Saccharicrinis fermentans DSM 9555 = JCM 21142: one gene and its partners. The main gene of each other region encodes a partner of the protein of the gene in region 2 in a complex. Links are inferred from orthologs where the notes say so. Each region holds a gene or a part of one and is shown on either strand. Other genes may lie near its edges.

What was found. The genes of interacting proteins can lie anywhere in the genome.
Region 1: rny (region 2) and pnp share a complex: the UniProt entries of both Bacillus subtilis proteins name them as parts of the possible RNA degradosome complex. The link is inferred for Saccharicrinis fermentans DSM 9555 = JCM 21142 from one-to-one orthologs.
Region 3: rny (region 2) and pfkA share a complex: the UniProt entries of both Bacillus subtilis proteins name them as parts of the possible RNA degradosome complex. The link is inferred for Saccharicrinis fermentans DSM 9555 = JCM 21142 from one-to-one orthologs.

What each region holds. Positions count from the first base shown.
Region 1 is NZ_KI912107.1:533,832-538,617, forward strand. What follows is about bases 1,270-4,209. They hold pnp (polyribonucleotide nucleotidyltransferase), read left to right. Parts: upstream 1,270-1,644; coding sequence 1,645-3,774; downstream 3,775-4,209. Other genes in these bases: CYTFE_RS0102475 (hypothetical protein), read left to right, coding at 3,910-4,209. In the rest of the region: CYTFE_RS0102455 (LamG-like jellyroll fold domain-containing protein), read right to left, coding at 1-776; rpsO (30S ribosomal protein S15), read left to right, coding at 893-1,162; more of CYTFE_RS0102475, read left to right, coding at 4,210-4,401; CYTFE_RS0102480 (prolyl oligopeptidase family serine peptidase), read left to right, coding at 4,475-4,786. UniProt on the Bacillus subtilis protein: Involved in mRNA degradation. Catalyzes the phosphorolysis of single-stranded polyribonucleotides processively in the 3'- to 5'-direction. Necessary for competence development in Bacillus subtilis.
Region 2 is NZ_KI912107.1:2,501,798-2,506,542, forward strand. Bases 836-3,734 are described here. They hold rny (ribonuclease Y), read right to left. Parts: upstream 3,101-3,734; coding sequence 1,571-3,100; downstream 836-1,570. Other genes in these bases: CYTFE_RS0109945 (SDR family oxidoreductase), read right to left, coding at 836-1,487; CYTFE_RS0109955 (cell division protein ZapA), read right to left, coding at 3,207-3,497; CYTFE_RS0109960 (hypothetical protein), read right to left, coding at 3,508-3,711. Outside these bases: gmd (GDP-mannose 4,6-dehydratase), read right to left, coding at 1-463; more of CYTFE_RS0109945, read right to left, coding at 498-835; CYTFE_RS0109965 (M23 family metallopeptidase), read left to right, coding at 4,036-4,745. UniProt on the Bacillus subtilis protein: Endoribonuclease that initiates mRNA decay. Initiates the decay of all SAM-dependent riboswitches, such as yitJ riboswitch. Involved in processing of the gapA operon mRNA, it cleaves between cggR and gapA.
Region 3 is NZ_KI912107.1:3,855,932-3,860,625, forward strand. The notes cover bases 578-3,425. They hold pfkA (6-phosphofructokinase), read right to left. Parts: upstream 2,570-3,425; coding sequence 1,586-2,569; downstream 578-1,585. Other genes in these bases: CYTFE_RS0115675 (ABC transporter permease), read left to right, coding at 578-1,334; CYTFE_RS0115690 (4-hydroxy-3-methylbut-2-enyl diphosphate reductase), read right to left, coding at 2,575-3,425. In the rest of the region: more of CYTFE_RS0115675, read left to right, coding at 81-577; more of CYTFE_RS0115690, read right to left, coding at 3,426-3,456; cmk ((d)CMP kinase), read right to left, coding at 3,547-4,251; type IX secretion system protein PorQ, read right to left, coding at 4,631-4,694. UniProt on the Bacillus subtilis protein: Catalyzes the phosphorylation of D-fructose 6-phosphate to fructose 1,6-bisphosphate by ATP, the first committing step of glycolysis.

The DNA.
Region 1 (4,786 bases), 2.0 Mb from region 2 along the record:
TTTAAGGCGTGAGAAATGAAAAAAGGATCTTGATTTGTGTCTATCCATGTCTGGCGACTCTGGGAGGGGGGATCGTGGGCAAATGTTTGATAGCTTGTTAGGTATAGTAGCTTGTTTTGTATGTTTCCATGGCAAAATTCTCCGTTTAGTTTGGGCTCAATTTCTTTAGAATCGCAGGGATTGGCTGCGTAATCCCATAAATAATGGATAAAGGGAGATGGTGAATTTTTGCCTGTGTAAGCAAAGCAAATGATTTGTTTGTTGTTCGAAATTAGGTGAGCCATCGTAGGCCATTGGGCATTGAAATCACCTTGCCAAATATGTTGATGGATGGGGTGAGATTTTAAAAAATGAACAAGGAGCTTAGGATCAAAGTGGTAGTTAAAAAATATGCTTAGCACATGAAGGGTGTCTTGCTGGCAGTATGTTGCAAGAGAATCACAAACAGTGGCGAAGTCGGTGATCCATTTTTTATTTTGATGAAGTACTTCTATCTTATTGCTGTCTTTGCTGAGTTGTAAATCAAGTATAAAGCCATTTATTCCTTGATTGTTTAGTCGGTTTGTAGGGTGTGATTTGAAATTATACAAGCTGTTATGCTCATAATGATTGATCAGATTGATCACTTCGTTGTATTTGATCTCCGCTAACTTTTTCTGTGCTACTATCGTTTGTGTGAAGAGCAAGCAGGTGATCCATGAAGTTAAATATAGTTGAAAGCGAAAAGAACGCATAGATTTTTTACGAAATGTTTGGTCTAAAAATATATATTCCATCCAACTTAACCAACAAATTATCCAATTACAGTTTTTGATGTTTTTTGCTAACGAATATGTTGTAACTTGTAATTTATTGATTATCTTTGCACCGCAAATTTTTTAAATATATACACATGTACTTGACAGCTGAAAAAAAGCAAGAGATCTTTGAGAAGTACGGAAAGTCGAATACTGACACTGGTTCCACAGAAGGCCAGATAGCATTATTTACCTACCGTATCGCTCACTTAACCGAACATTTAAAGGTTAATAAGAAAGATTATAGCACAGAGCATGCTTTGGTTAAATTAGTTGGTAAGCGTCGTAGCCTTTTGGATTATTTAAAGGCTAAAGACATTGAAGGTTACCGTAATTTAATTAAAGAATTAGGATTACGTAAGTAACTCCAGTCTCGGCTAAAAAAAAAGAAAAAGGTAATCCTGAATGGATTACCTTTTTTTGATTGATAGGGCATGGTAATAGTACAAGTGAGCGCTTTGGTGTGTTGTTTGTGCACAGCAAATTAAAGAATGGAATAAGAAGTAAAGCTGTCTTTGATAAGAAAGCTTCAAAGACAAGGCTTTCAATATATTTTGAAAGCAAGGAGTTTACTGATTGTAAATGGCTGTTTCAAAAATGAGAATAATGCAGTATTTGGAGTTATTTGCAAAGATTATTTAGGAACCATCCGAGAAAGGAAAGGGGTGGTCAAAAGTGTATTTGTGAAATAGTTTGTGTATCTCATAGGCCATCTGCTCGATTTCAAGAAAAAATGAACGAAAAAAACATTACAATCTTATCGTATTAAAAATAAATCATCTTATCTAATTATAATAGAAACAGATTGCATATATTTGGGACGATAAAAAGAGATAAAGAAAGAAATATGATTACTCCAATTGAAAAAAAGATTGATCTGGGTGATGGAAGGTCCATTACCATTGAAACTGGAAAATTAGCAAAACAAGCTGACGGTGCAGTCGTTGTAAAAATGAACAACACTTATTTGTTGGCTACAGTGGTATCTGCTAAGGATGCCATGCCGGGTACTGATTTTATGCCACTGTCAGTAGAATATAAAGAGAAGTTTTCGGCCATTGGTCGTTTCCCTGGTGGTTTTATGAAAAGAGAGGCGCGTCCTTCTGATAATGAAATATTGGTTTGTCGTTTGGTTGATAGGGCTTTACGTCCTTTGTTTCCGGAAGACTATCATGCAGAAACATTTGTGACTATCCACTTGATTTCAGGTGATAAAGAAGATATGCCGGATGCATTAGCCGGATTGGCAGCTTCAGCTGCATTAGCTGTTTCAGATGTTCCTTTTAACGGACCCATTTCCGAAGTACGTGTGGCTCGTGTAAAAGGTGAGCTGGTTGTGAACCCAACACGCATACAAATTGAAGAAGCTGACATGGAACTTGTGGTGGGTGCTACCATCGAGAATATTTTAATGGTTGAAGGAGAGATGGAAGAGGTTTCAGAGCAGGAAATGCTGGAAGCTATGAAAGTTGCTCATGAAGCCATTAAGGTTCAGTGTAAAGCACAGATAGAGTTGATGGAAGAGGTTGGTAAGACTGAAAAAAGGTCTTACAATCACGAAGAAAATGATGCTGAACTAAAAGAGCATATTAAAGCTGCTACTTACGATAAAGTTTATGAAGTGGCCAAAGCTGGTCTTCCTAAGCATGAACGTGCAGATAAGTTTGCGGCTATCAAGGAAGAATATATTGCGGATAATTATGCTGATGCTGAAGAAGGAGAAGTTCCATTGGCTTTGATCGGTAAATATTATCACGATGTGGAAAAAGAAGCGGTTCGTCGTTGTGTATTGGATGAAAGAGTACGCTTGGATGGTCGTAAAACGGATGAAATACGTCCTATATGGAGTGAGGTGGATTATCTTCCGGGTCCTCACGGGTCAGCTATCTTTACACGTGGAGAAACTCAGTCCTTGTCTACTGTTACCTTAGGTACCAAATTGGATGAGAAGATTGTGGATGATGTGTTAAATAAAACAGTAGAACGTTTTTTATTACATTATAATTTCCCTCCTTTTTCAACTGGTGATGCAAGAGCTTCTAGAGGTACAAGTCGACGTGAAATAGGTCATGGTAACCTGGCTTTTAGAGCATTGAAAAATATGCTTCCGGATAATTATCCATATACCATACGTATCATGTCTGATATTCTGGAGTCTAACGGCTCGTCTTCTATGGCAACCGTATGTGCTGGTACATTGGCTTTGATGGATGCTGGTGTGCCCATTAAAAAACCAGTGACAGGTATTGCTATGGGACTGATAACCGATGAAAACAAAAACTTTGCTGTTTTGTCTGATATCTTAGGAGATGAGGATCATTTAGGTGATATGGATTTTAAAGTAACTGGTACCAGAGATGGTATTACGGCTACGCAGATGGATATTAAAGTGGATGGCCTTTCTTACGAAGTATTAGAAAAAGCGCTTTTACAAGCAAGAGAAGGACGTTTGCATATTATGGATAAGATCATGGAAACGATGGATGAGCCACGTGAAGATCTTAAGCCACATGCACCTCGAATTGAAACAATTAATATTCCTAAGGATATGATTGGTGCAGTGATCGGACCGGGAGGAAAGATTATTCAGGAAATACAAGCCACTACCGAATCTACAATCACCATAGAGGAAGACGGAGATATTGGTAAAGTAAGTGTTTCTGCTGATAATGCAGCTGCTATTAACGCCGCAATGGCCAAAATAAAAGGTATTGTTGCTGTGCCAGAAGTAGGTGAGGTGTATAAAGGAAAAATTAAGTCAATCGTTCCTTTTGGTGCTTTTGTTGAAATATTGCCAGGAAAAGAAGGATTGCTTCATATTTCTGAAATAGAGTGGAAACGTCTTGAAAAAGTTGAAGATGTACTAAAAGAGGGTGAAGAGGTAGAGGTTAAGTTGATTGAAGTAGATCAACGATCAGGGAAATTAAAACTTTCTCGCAAAGCCTTATTACCTCGTCCGGAACGTAAGTCCAACTAGAATAGAGTAAATTTATTTAAAAATGATATAAAAAAGGCCGTAAGGCCTTTTTTTATGACTAAGAAATTAAATTATTTATCGCTAACTTAAATGCATAATTGAATTCGTAAAATTGTGTACTGAAAGCTGATTGAAATGACTGATTTATTACTGTATGACCAGTGGCTAGATGCCTTGGAAGAAAAAGCAACCCGCATTCCTAAAGTACAAGGGGTTTTCTCTAATTTTGAAGTGCTACCTCGGATGGGAAAGCTTCTTTCTGAAAAAGCAAAAGAGTGCCCAGAATGCAAAATGTATTGGAAAAAGTTACAGGAAGCAACGGAACATTTAGATGAATTTTTTAATGATGGAAATAGCTATTCTGCCGATTTTGATGAGTTAGTTGGAGAGGTTCTTCGCCATTTGAAGGCGACGCATGCCATTCGGCCTAAGGGCTTGGTATTATCCATTTATACAGTTGTGGGAATGGCATTGGGACTTGGTGTAGGCGGAGCGTGGGTGCTTTTGTTTCATCTGGAATCATTTAAAGGAGGTGTTGTGTTGGGGTGGCTTGTAGGGGTGATGATTGGATGGTTTGCAGGAAAGTTTAAGGAGGAAAGAATGCGTAAAGAGAACCAAATATTTTAACCTGTTTTATTCATGGGAATTTTGAGGGTTGAAAACTTTTTTGACTCTTCAAAGACTACTTAAAAATAATTATATGAACCTTCATTTAATCAATAAACTCACATGCGTGACTATCGGTATTGCGATGGTGGCCTGTAATACAAGTACTACAATGGAAAAACTTACTTATCCAAATACAAAGAAGGTAGATACAACGGATATATATTTTGGTACGGAGGTTTCTGATCCGTATAGATGGTTAGAGGATGATATGTCGGCTGAAACAAAAGATTGGGTGGTGGAACAGAATAAGGTAACAGATGCATTCCTGGATCAGATACCTTACAGGAAAGCGATAGAAGATAGACTAACCCAAATCTGGAATTATGAAAAGATAGGTACGCCT
Region 2 (4,745 bases):
AACGTGGATAAAAAGGTGTTTTTTCAGACTGCGGTACCTCTTGAACCAAACCATATAGCTCACTGGTTGAAGCTTGATAAAACTTTGTTTTCTTTGTTAAACCTAATAATCGGATGGCTTCCAGTATACGGAGAGTACCAATTCCATCGGCATTTGCTGTGTATTCAGGAGTATCAAAACTTACGGCCACATGCGACATCGCAGCCAAATTATAAATTTCATCAGGTTGGGTCTCCTGAATAATCCGTATTAAGTTGGTTGAGTCCGTTAAATCTCCATAATGCAGAAAAAAGTTTTTGTTATCCACATGAGGATCCTGATATAAATGATCTATCCTATCGGTATTAAAAAGCGATGAACGACGTTTAATCCCATGGACTATATATCCTTTTTTCAGTAAAAACTCCGACAGATAAGCTCCGTCTTGTCCGGTGACTCCTGTAATTAAAGCAACTTTTGCCATGATATTTTTAATTATGATGATTTGATATTTATATTTATTTCGAAAGAAAATGCCAGTACCAATCAATTGCTTCACGCAATCCTTCTTTTACGCTATACTGAGGACGATAATCCAATAGTTGATTGGCCTTTTTAATAGAAGCTAGCGAGTGAGGAACATCCCCCACCCTTTCCGGTCCGTAAATAATTTGCACATCTTTAATACTGGAATCATATGGCGACAAATACTCTTTCAGATATTCAATGAGCTCATTCAATGATGTTCGTTCACCAAAGGCAACATTGTAAACAGTATTTACAGCTGCCTTATTATTAACTACAGCAGCCAGTTGATTAGCCTGCACAACGTTATCTATAAAAGTAAAATCCCGTGAAAAGGAACCATCGCCATTAATCGTTGGAGACTCGTGGTTAATCAAGGCTTTCACAAATTTAGGAATCACCGCAGCATAAGCTCCATCTGGATCCTGACGCCTTCCAAAAACATTGAAATACCGCAGTCCAATCAGTTCTAATCCATACAATTTACCAAATACATCCGCATACAACTCATTGACAAACTTAGTCACTGCATAAGGAGACAAAGGTCGACCTATCACATCCTCTTCTTTGGGCAATGATTCACTATCGCCATAGGTTGAAGAGCTAGCGGCATACACCACCCGTTTAATACCTGCATCTCTTGCGGCGAGGACCACATTTACAAAGCCGGAGATATTAACGTCATTGGTCGTTTTGGGGTCATTAATGGACCTAGGAACAGATCCCAATGCCGCCTGATGAAGCACCACATCGCAACCATCAACAGCTTTATCACAATCTTCCCGATTACGGATATCGCCTTCCACCAATTTAAAAGATGAATTTTTGAGGAAAGGTTCGACGTTTATCCGTTTTCCTGTGGAGAAATTATCCAAGCAAACCACATTGTTATTTTGCTTTAGTAACCTTTCTATAAGGTTAGAGCCGATAAAACCGGCTCCACCTGTAACTAAAACTTTTTTATTCTCTAAAATAGATTCCATAAAATTATTACGTAGGTATAGATACAAGCCCCAAATTAGGAATCTTTCATCACCTTCACTAATTATTTATGACCAACACACTATTATTTAGCGTAATTAATCGCTCTTGTTTCACGAATCACGGTAATTTTAACCTGTCCTGGATAAGTCATCTCTGTTTGAATTTTCTTGGCAATTTCGTAAGAGAGTGTTTCCGCATCTTTATCACTTACCTTTTCACTACCTACAATCACACGCAATTCTCTACCAGCCTGAATAGCATATGTTTTTAACACACCTGGGTAATTTAAGGCGAGACTTTCCAAGTCTTTCAATCGCTTGATATAAGAATCCACCACTTCACGACGGGCACCTGGGCGGGCTCCGGAGATAGCATCACAAACCTGAATAATAGGTGCCATCATGGTAGTCATTTCAATTTCATCATGGTGAGCACCAATCGCATTACAAATATCTGGTTTCTCTTTATATTTTTCTGCCAATTTCATACCCAAAATAGCATGTGGCAATTCTGGCTCCTCATCAGACACCTTACCTATATCGTGCAACAGTCCTGCTCTTTTTGCTTTCTTAGGATTCAAGCCCAACTCACTAGCCATAACAGCACACAAGTTAGCTGTTTCGCGGGAGTGCTGTAGTAAATTTTGACCGTAAGAAGAACGATATTTCATTTTACCTACAAGTTTAATCAATTCAGGATGCAATCCATGAATACCTAAATCAATGGTAGTTCGCTTACCTGTTTCAATAATTTCTTCCTCTACCTGTTTACGTACTTTATTAACAATCTCTTCGATACGTGCAGGGTGAATTCTTCCATCGGTTACCAGCTGGTGCAAAGCCAATCGAGCAATCTCGCGTCGCATAGGATCAAAAGCACTCAAAACAATGGCTTCAGGGGTATCATCCACAATAATTTCCACTCCAGTGGCCGCCTCTAATGCACGAATATTTCTACCTTCACGACCGATGATTCTTCCTTTAATTTCATCAGAATCAATATGGAAAATGGTTACTGAATTTTCAATGGCATTCTCAGTTGCAACACGTTGTATGGTTTGTAATACAATTCTCTTGGATTCTTTATTGGCATTAATTTTAGCCTCATCCATAATATCGTTGATATAAGACATAGCCTCTGTTTTGGCTTCAGCTTTCAACGATTCAATCAGTTGGTTTTTGGCTTCTTCAGCCGTTAATCCAGAAATAGCTTCCAACTGTTCAACATGTTGTTTCTGTTGACGATCCAGTGCCTCTGATTTCTTTTCTACAATCTCTAATTGGCTTTCGAGGTTCTCGCGGATAACTTCTGTTTCTTTACGCTTACGAGCTAATTCCTCTTGTTTTTGAGCAAAAACAGATTCACGCTGCTTTAATTTATTTTCTGCCGATAAAATTTTATTGTTCCTGCTATTGATCTCTTTTTCATGATCACTTTTTAACTGCAAAAACTTTTCTTTGGCTTGTAAAATTTTATCTTTTTTAATTACTTCTGCCTTATTTTCGGCTTCACGCAATATTTTGTGGCTTTGTGATTTTAATATTTTACCATATACTAGCCATGTACCCAGGGCTCCCACCAGCAGGGCTACAATTCCAATCTCTATCTCCATTTCAATCGTTATTAAATAAAACAAAACCGCAATCGCCATCACATTAAAGGTAACCAATACCTAAATGTAAAAACAATGCGGATATTATTGATATATATAGTCTATTTTACTCTCTTTCAAGCACATCACTCAAATACTGATCCAGCTCCATAGCTTTTTCAATAATAGGTGACACATCTCTTTTCTCTTCCAACTCAAGCAGTTTATTTACAAACTGTAAAGCAGCCATTCCTAAAAAATCCTGATGATCTTTATCTGAATAGTGTTGTTTATATTGTAATACTTTATCGTTGATCATTTTAGCTGCTTTCCTGATACGCTCTTCCTCGGCACGATCTATCCTTAAAGGATAAAACCTGTCGGCTACATTTACACGTATTGAAAGTTTATCATCCACTGGCAACTAATTATCTGTTTAAAAGAGCAATGCATTTATCAATTTCCCGCACCATTTGGTTAATCCTGATCTTAGCCAAGTGAACGTCTTCACCTTTCGCATCAATCGTTCTAGAAAATTTCAATGTATTGTATTTTTCTTTTAAATCGGTCATTTCTCGAACCGATTCTTCTAATTGTGTGGTAAGCTGATCGTTTTGTGACTTTAAAATCATATTTTCTGATTTAACACTTCTGTAACGTTCAACCAACCGTGATATTTTATCTTGTAAATTGTGTACTATTTCTATATTTTCGTTCCCCATATTTACAAAAAAATGCCATACAAAGTTAACATTGCAATTAAAAAATAAAAACAAAGGCTTACTTTCTTTTCATTATCTGTTTAAGTAATTAAAGTGATGAACTAAAAATTAATGTTTTACCATACAAAAAAAGTATATTCATTTTTTTTATTGGTCATGATCATTACACACATTAGCTAAACAGATTTGGCACTAAGTTGTTTTATAAAACCCAAAATACATACATCAATAGATATGATAAAGCTTTTAAATTTACATATAATTATTTTAACATTAATTACTTCTACTATTTATTCCCAACAAGTACCAAGGGAAACATTTCTATTTCCGATGGACATTACACCCAGTGTAAGTGGTTCTTTTGCAGAATTAAGGACAAACCATTTTCATTCGGGAATAGATTTATCTACCCATGGAAAAATGGGCGTCCCAGTTAAAAGCATGGAAAAAGGCACGGTATCACGCATTAAAGTTTCTCCCGTGGGATATGGGAATGCGGTATATATAAAACATCCCAACGGATATACAACTGTGTACGGACACCTAAGAAACTACGCTCCCAAAATAGATTCAGTAATCACCGCCGAACAGTATAAGATAAAATCATTCGCCATTGACTTCTTTCCTTCAACGGAAATAGAAATTAAGAAAGGAGAAATCATAGGATATTCCGGCAATTCAGGTAGTTCTGGTGGTCCGCATTTACATTACGAAATCCGTGATACAGAAACAGAAGAGCCAATGAACCCTTTCTTTTTTCAAAATAAGATAAAAGATGATGTTCGACCCAAAATAATGAACATCAGGTTATATCCCTTGGATAACAAAAGTTCCATTAACGGAAGCCCTTCTGCAAAAAATTACCCGGTTGTCTTTTATGATGGCGCCTATCATTTAAAGGGCAATCCGACAATATATGCATCCGGTAAAATAGGCCTCGGCAT
Region 3 (4,694 bases), 1.4 Mb from region 2 along the record:
CAAAATTAAGAAAATAAGCACATTTATCAAGGTAGTAATTAATTTTCTTGATAGTTTTATGGTGAATAAGAAAAGGTGATATGATAATCGTATTTAAATTTATAAAGGAGAGCTTACTTTTTGCATGGAATGCACTCACTTCAAACAAGCTTAGAACAATTCTAACTTTAAGTGGGGTTACCATTGGCATATTCTCCATCATTTCGGTATTTACTTTAATAGATTATCTGGAAAGTCGCATCCGGGATAGCATTCAATCACTGGGCGACAATGTGGTTTACGTGCAAAAATGGCCATGGACACCTCCGGAAGGCGAAACAGAATACCCATGGTGGCGTTATATGAACCGTCCCTTGCCCACACTCAATGAGCAAAAGGTGATTGAGCGTCATTCGCAACTGGCCGCTTCTTCCACATTTGCCATATCGGCACAAAAGAAAATAATTTTTGAAGCTAATTCCTTCGACAAGGTCCAAGTTCTTGGAGTAAGCAATAGCTTTGATCAAAACTGGAATTTTGAGATCAGCCGCGGACGCTATTTCACCTCTTTTGAATCCAGTAAAGGAAGTAACATTACAATTATTGGTGCTGATATTGCAGATGAACTATTCCAGGACACAGATCCCATTGGCAAGCGGATAAAGATGGCGGGCAGGCAGTTAACGGTAGTGGGTGTCATCCTTAGACAAGGAAAAGACATCTTTGGCAATAGCCTAGACACCAACATTATCATACCCATACAGTATGCCAAAAATATTTTTAACATACGCAGTGAGCGCGTTCAACCATTTATTGTAGTCAAGGCCAAAGAGAGGGTTAACACAGAAGACTTAATGAGTGAATTGGAAGGTATATTGCGGGCCGAGAGAAAAATAAAACCCCAGCAGGGCAATACCTTTGCCCTCAATCGAATGAGCATTATCCAAAAACAATTTGACGACTTATTTGGCATATTAAATATCGCGGGTGGTTTTATTGGATTCTTTGCCATATTAGTGGGGGGATTTGGAATTGCCAATATCATGTTTGTATCGGTAAAAGAACGAACACGTATCATAGGGATTCAAAAAGCCTTGGGTGCCAAACGAAGATTTATCTTATGGCAGTTTCTATTTGAAAGCATCTTTCTCAGTCTCCTGGGAGGAACCACAGGCCTGGCCCTAATCTTTATCATCATACAGATAGCCAACTCTCTCTTTGACTTAAGCATACCACTCACTTTTTGGAATATCTTTCGCGCTTTGTTTATATCCATATTCCTGGGCATTATATCCGGATATATACCATCCAATAGCGCCAGTAAATTAAATCCGGTGGACGCCATCAACAATTGATTATATACAAGAAACCTTCTGGCGACAAGCCTGTGTCTCCGGAAGATTTCTTATGTAGTCTTTCCAAGAAAACTCCAAATACTGCGTTATTCTCATTTTTGAAACAGTCATTTACAATCAGTAAACTCCTTGGTTTCAAAAATATCGAAAGCCTTGTCTTTGAAGCTTTCTTATCAAAGACAAAAAATAGTAGTTTTCTTGCAGCCACTATGTATTTATAGAACACAAAGATCCGCAATATATTTTCCGGATTAGATGGACAATATACTAGTCAACTCCACCAAAGAAGGGTTCAGTTTCTTTTTATTTTTCAAGGCCTGATTAAAAGGAATATGGGTAATTTCTTTATTCACCAATCCAATCATAATACTTTTTTGGTCATCAACCAGTGCTTCAATGGCCGAAACCCCCATACGACTTGCAGTCACTCTATCAAAGGCCGTTGGTGATCCTCCACGCTGTATATGTCCCAGGATGGTAACGCGGGTATCATAATCGGGATATTCCTTCTGCACCCTTTCGGCCACATGAATAGCACCTCCGCTAATTTTCTCTCCTTCTGCCACCAAAACAATGCTACTGCTCTTATCCTTATTAAATCCCTTTTCTAAAAAGGTATACAACTGTTTAAAATCGGTATCTATCTCAGGAACCAAAATAGCCTCTGCTCCTGAGGCAATACCACTACGAAGCGCCAAAAAACCAGCATCACGCCCCATCACCTCAATAAAAAAGAGTCGGCTATGTGCACTGGCTGTATCCCTAATTTTATCCACGGCTTGAACAACCGTATTCAAAGCTGTATCATAACCAATGGTATAATCCGTGCCAAAAAGATCATTATCAATGGTTCCAGGAATACCAACAATAGGAATATTATATTCCTGACTAAAGATACGGGCTCCGGTAAATGTTCCATCACCACCAATCACCACCAGGCCATCCACACCACTCTTTTTCAAATTCTCAAAGGCTTTTTTACGACCTTCGGGTGTTCTAAACCCTTCGCTCCGTGCCGATTTTAAAATAGTACCGCCCTGATGAATAATATTACTTACCGACTTGGAAGTCATTGGCTCCATTCTATCCTGAATCATGCCATGATACCCTTGTTTAATGCCCACCACTTTAAGCTTATTAAATATGGCAGCTCTCACGACTGCCCTAACAGCAGCATTCATTCCCGGAGCATCCCCTCCCGAGGTCAACACTCCCACTTTTGTAACTTGTCCCATAAAGTTTATTTGTCTTTTGTTATCATTTTAATTTGTCGGGCTACATTTTCCATTAACCAAGGGGGCGTAGAGGTAGCGCCGCTAATGCCAACAGATCTTATAGCAGGACTAAACCATTCTTTTTTCAATTCATCCACGTCACTCACAAAATACGAACAGCGATTCGCCTCCAGACATTTAGCAAAAAGCATCCTAGCATTACTACTTTTCTTTCCGCCCACAAAAACCATTACATCATGCTTTTGGGCAAAAAGCACGAGCTTTGGTAGTCGACCGGCCACTTGCCGGCAAACGGTATCATATGACTTAAACTCGACCTGAGCACTGATGTTTTCTTTCAGATAGCTTGAGATACGCTTAAACTCATCAATGCTCTTGGTTGTTTGCGCATACAAATGTGTCGCCTTGCTAAGGTCGATTTTTTCAATCTCGTCCATCGATTCTATTACAATAGCTTCGTTTTCTGTTTGTCCAAGCAGACCAACCACTTCGGCATGACCTGCCTTACCATAAATAACTACCTGACCATTCTTTTCTTTCAACTCCATCCATGAGTTTTTAATTCTCTTTTGAAGTTTCAATACAACGGGGCAAGTGGCATCAATCAGTTGAAGGCCCAGATCCTTGGCCTTTTGATAAGTAGCAGGAGGCTCACCATGTGCCCTTATCAGCACTTTTTTACTTACCTTACTTTGCAAAGCAATATCAGCTATCGATCTCAACCCTCTCTTTTCGAGTCTCTCCACCTCCATGTTATTATGAACAATATCCCCCAAACAATAAAGGATATCATTATTTTCCAACGCTGTTTCCGCTGCTTCTACCGCTTTTACAACTCCAAAGCAAAAACCTGAAGCAGGATCAATTTCGATGTGTAAAGATGACATTTTATGGATATTTTTTTTACGCTATGAAAGGTGCTGTGCACAAAAGTTAGAAATCCTCGACGAATCCTTTTTAACATATATGCACCATCCTCACTGAATCAACTTTCTATTTCTTAGTTCCCGAACAATAAAATCGAGTTGCTCTTCTTTGCTCATCTCTCCATTGTCCAATACAATCGCATCCGCTGCTTTTCTCAATGGGCTTTCCTTGCGTGTTTCGTCAATATGATCACGTTTTCTTACATTTTCCAATACTTCTTCAAAGCTAATGCGCTCATTTTTTTCCTTATATTCTTTAAACCGACGTTCTGCTCTTATGTGCGGCGAGGCTGTCATAAACAACTTCAAATCAGCATGGGGAAAAACCACGGTACCAATGTCGCGTCCGTCCATTACAATGCTATCGGTTTCACCCATCTTTTGTTGTAGTTCAACCATTTTTTTCCTCACAAATCCCAAGGCGCTTATTGCACTCACATGATTACTCACATCCAAACCTCTAATTTTATCTTCTACTAACTTACCGTTTAGATAAGTATCGTTGGCTTTCGTTTGGGCATCAAACTTAAAAGAGATGGTGATCTCACTCAAGACTTTTTGTAACAAATCCTCGTCTATACCCCCTCCTTTAATAATATTATTCTCCAATGCATAGAGAGTAACGCAGCGGTACATGGCTCCTGAATCGATAAAAATGATATTCAACAATTTAGCTAGGTCTTTGGCCACAGTACTCTTTCCGCACGAGGAATAACCATCAATGGCAATTACCACTTTTGAGTTCGTATCAGTCATTAATAAAATATTTGAGCCCGTAAAAATACTATTTTTGTGTACTGATGGTACAAATTTCTGAAATTAAAGCCGAAAAAAACGCGAGAAAGTTTAGAACAATAGATCACTATCTCTGAGAAACACAACTCATCAACTTAAACAACTACACCAACTCCACAACTTAAACAACTACGACAACTCCACAACTCGCCATCTCAAAACCTCTCTCCACCGCCGGACACAGCTATTGTTCTGGTCTACCCTGCGGTCGTTTATTGATAGCTGATATATATGAGAATCACTCTTTGAATGCATGGCACCATTTCATAGGCGTGGAGACTCACCTGTATCAATCCCTCAAGCACAGTATGTGTAGTAATAAAAAAGAATTATGACAGTCCTATCTGAAATTTGACAACTTAGTCGATACCGAAAAATGATTGGAAGCACCACCCAAATGATAA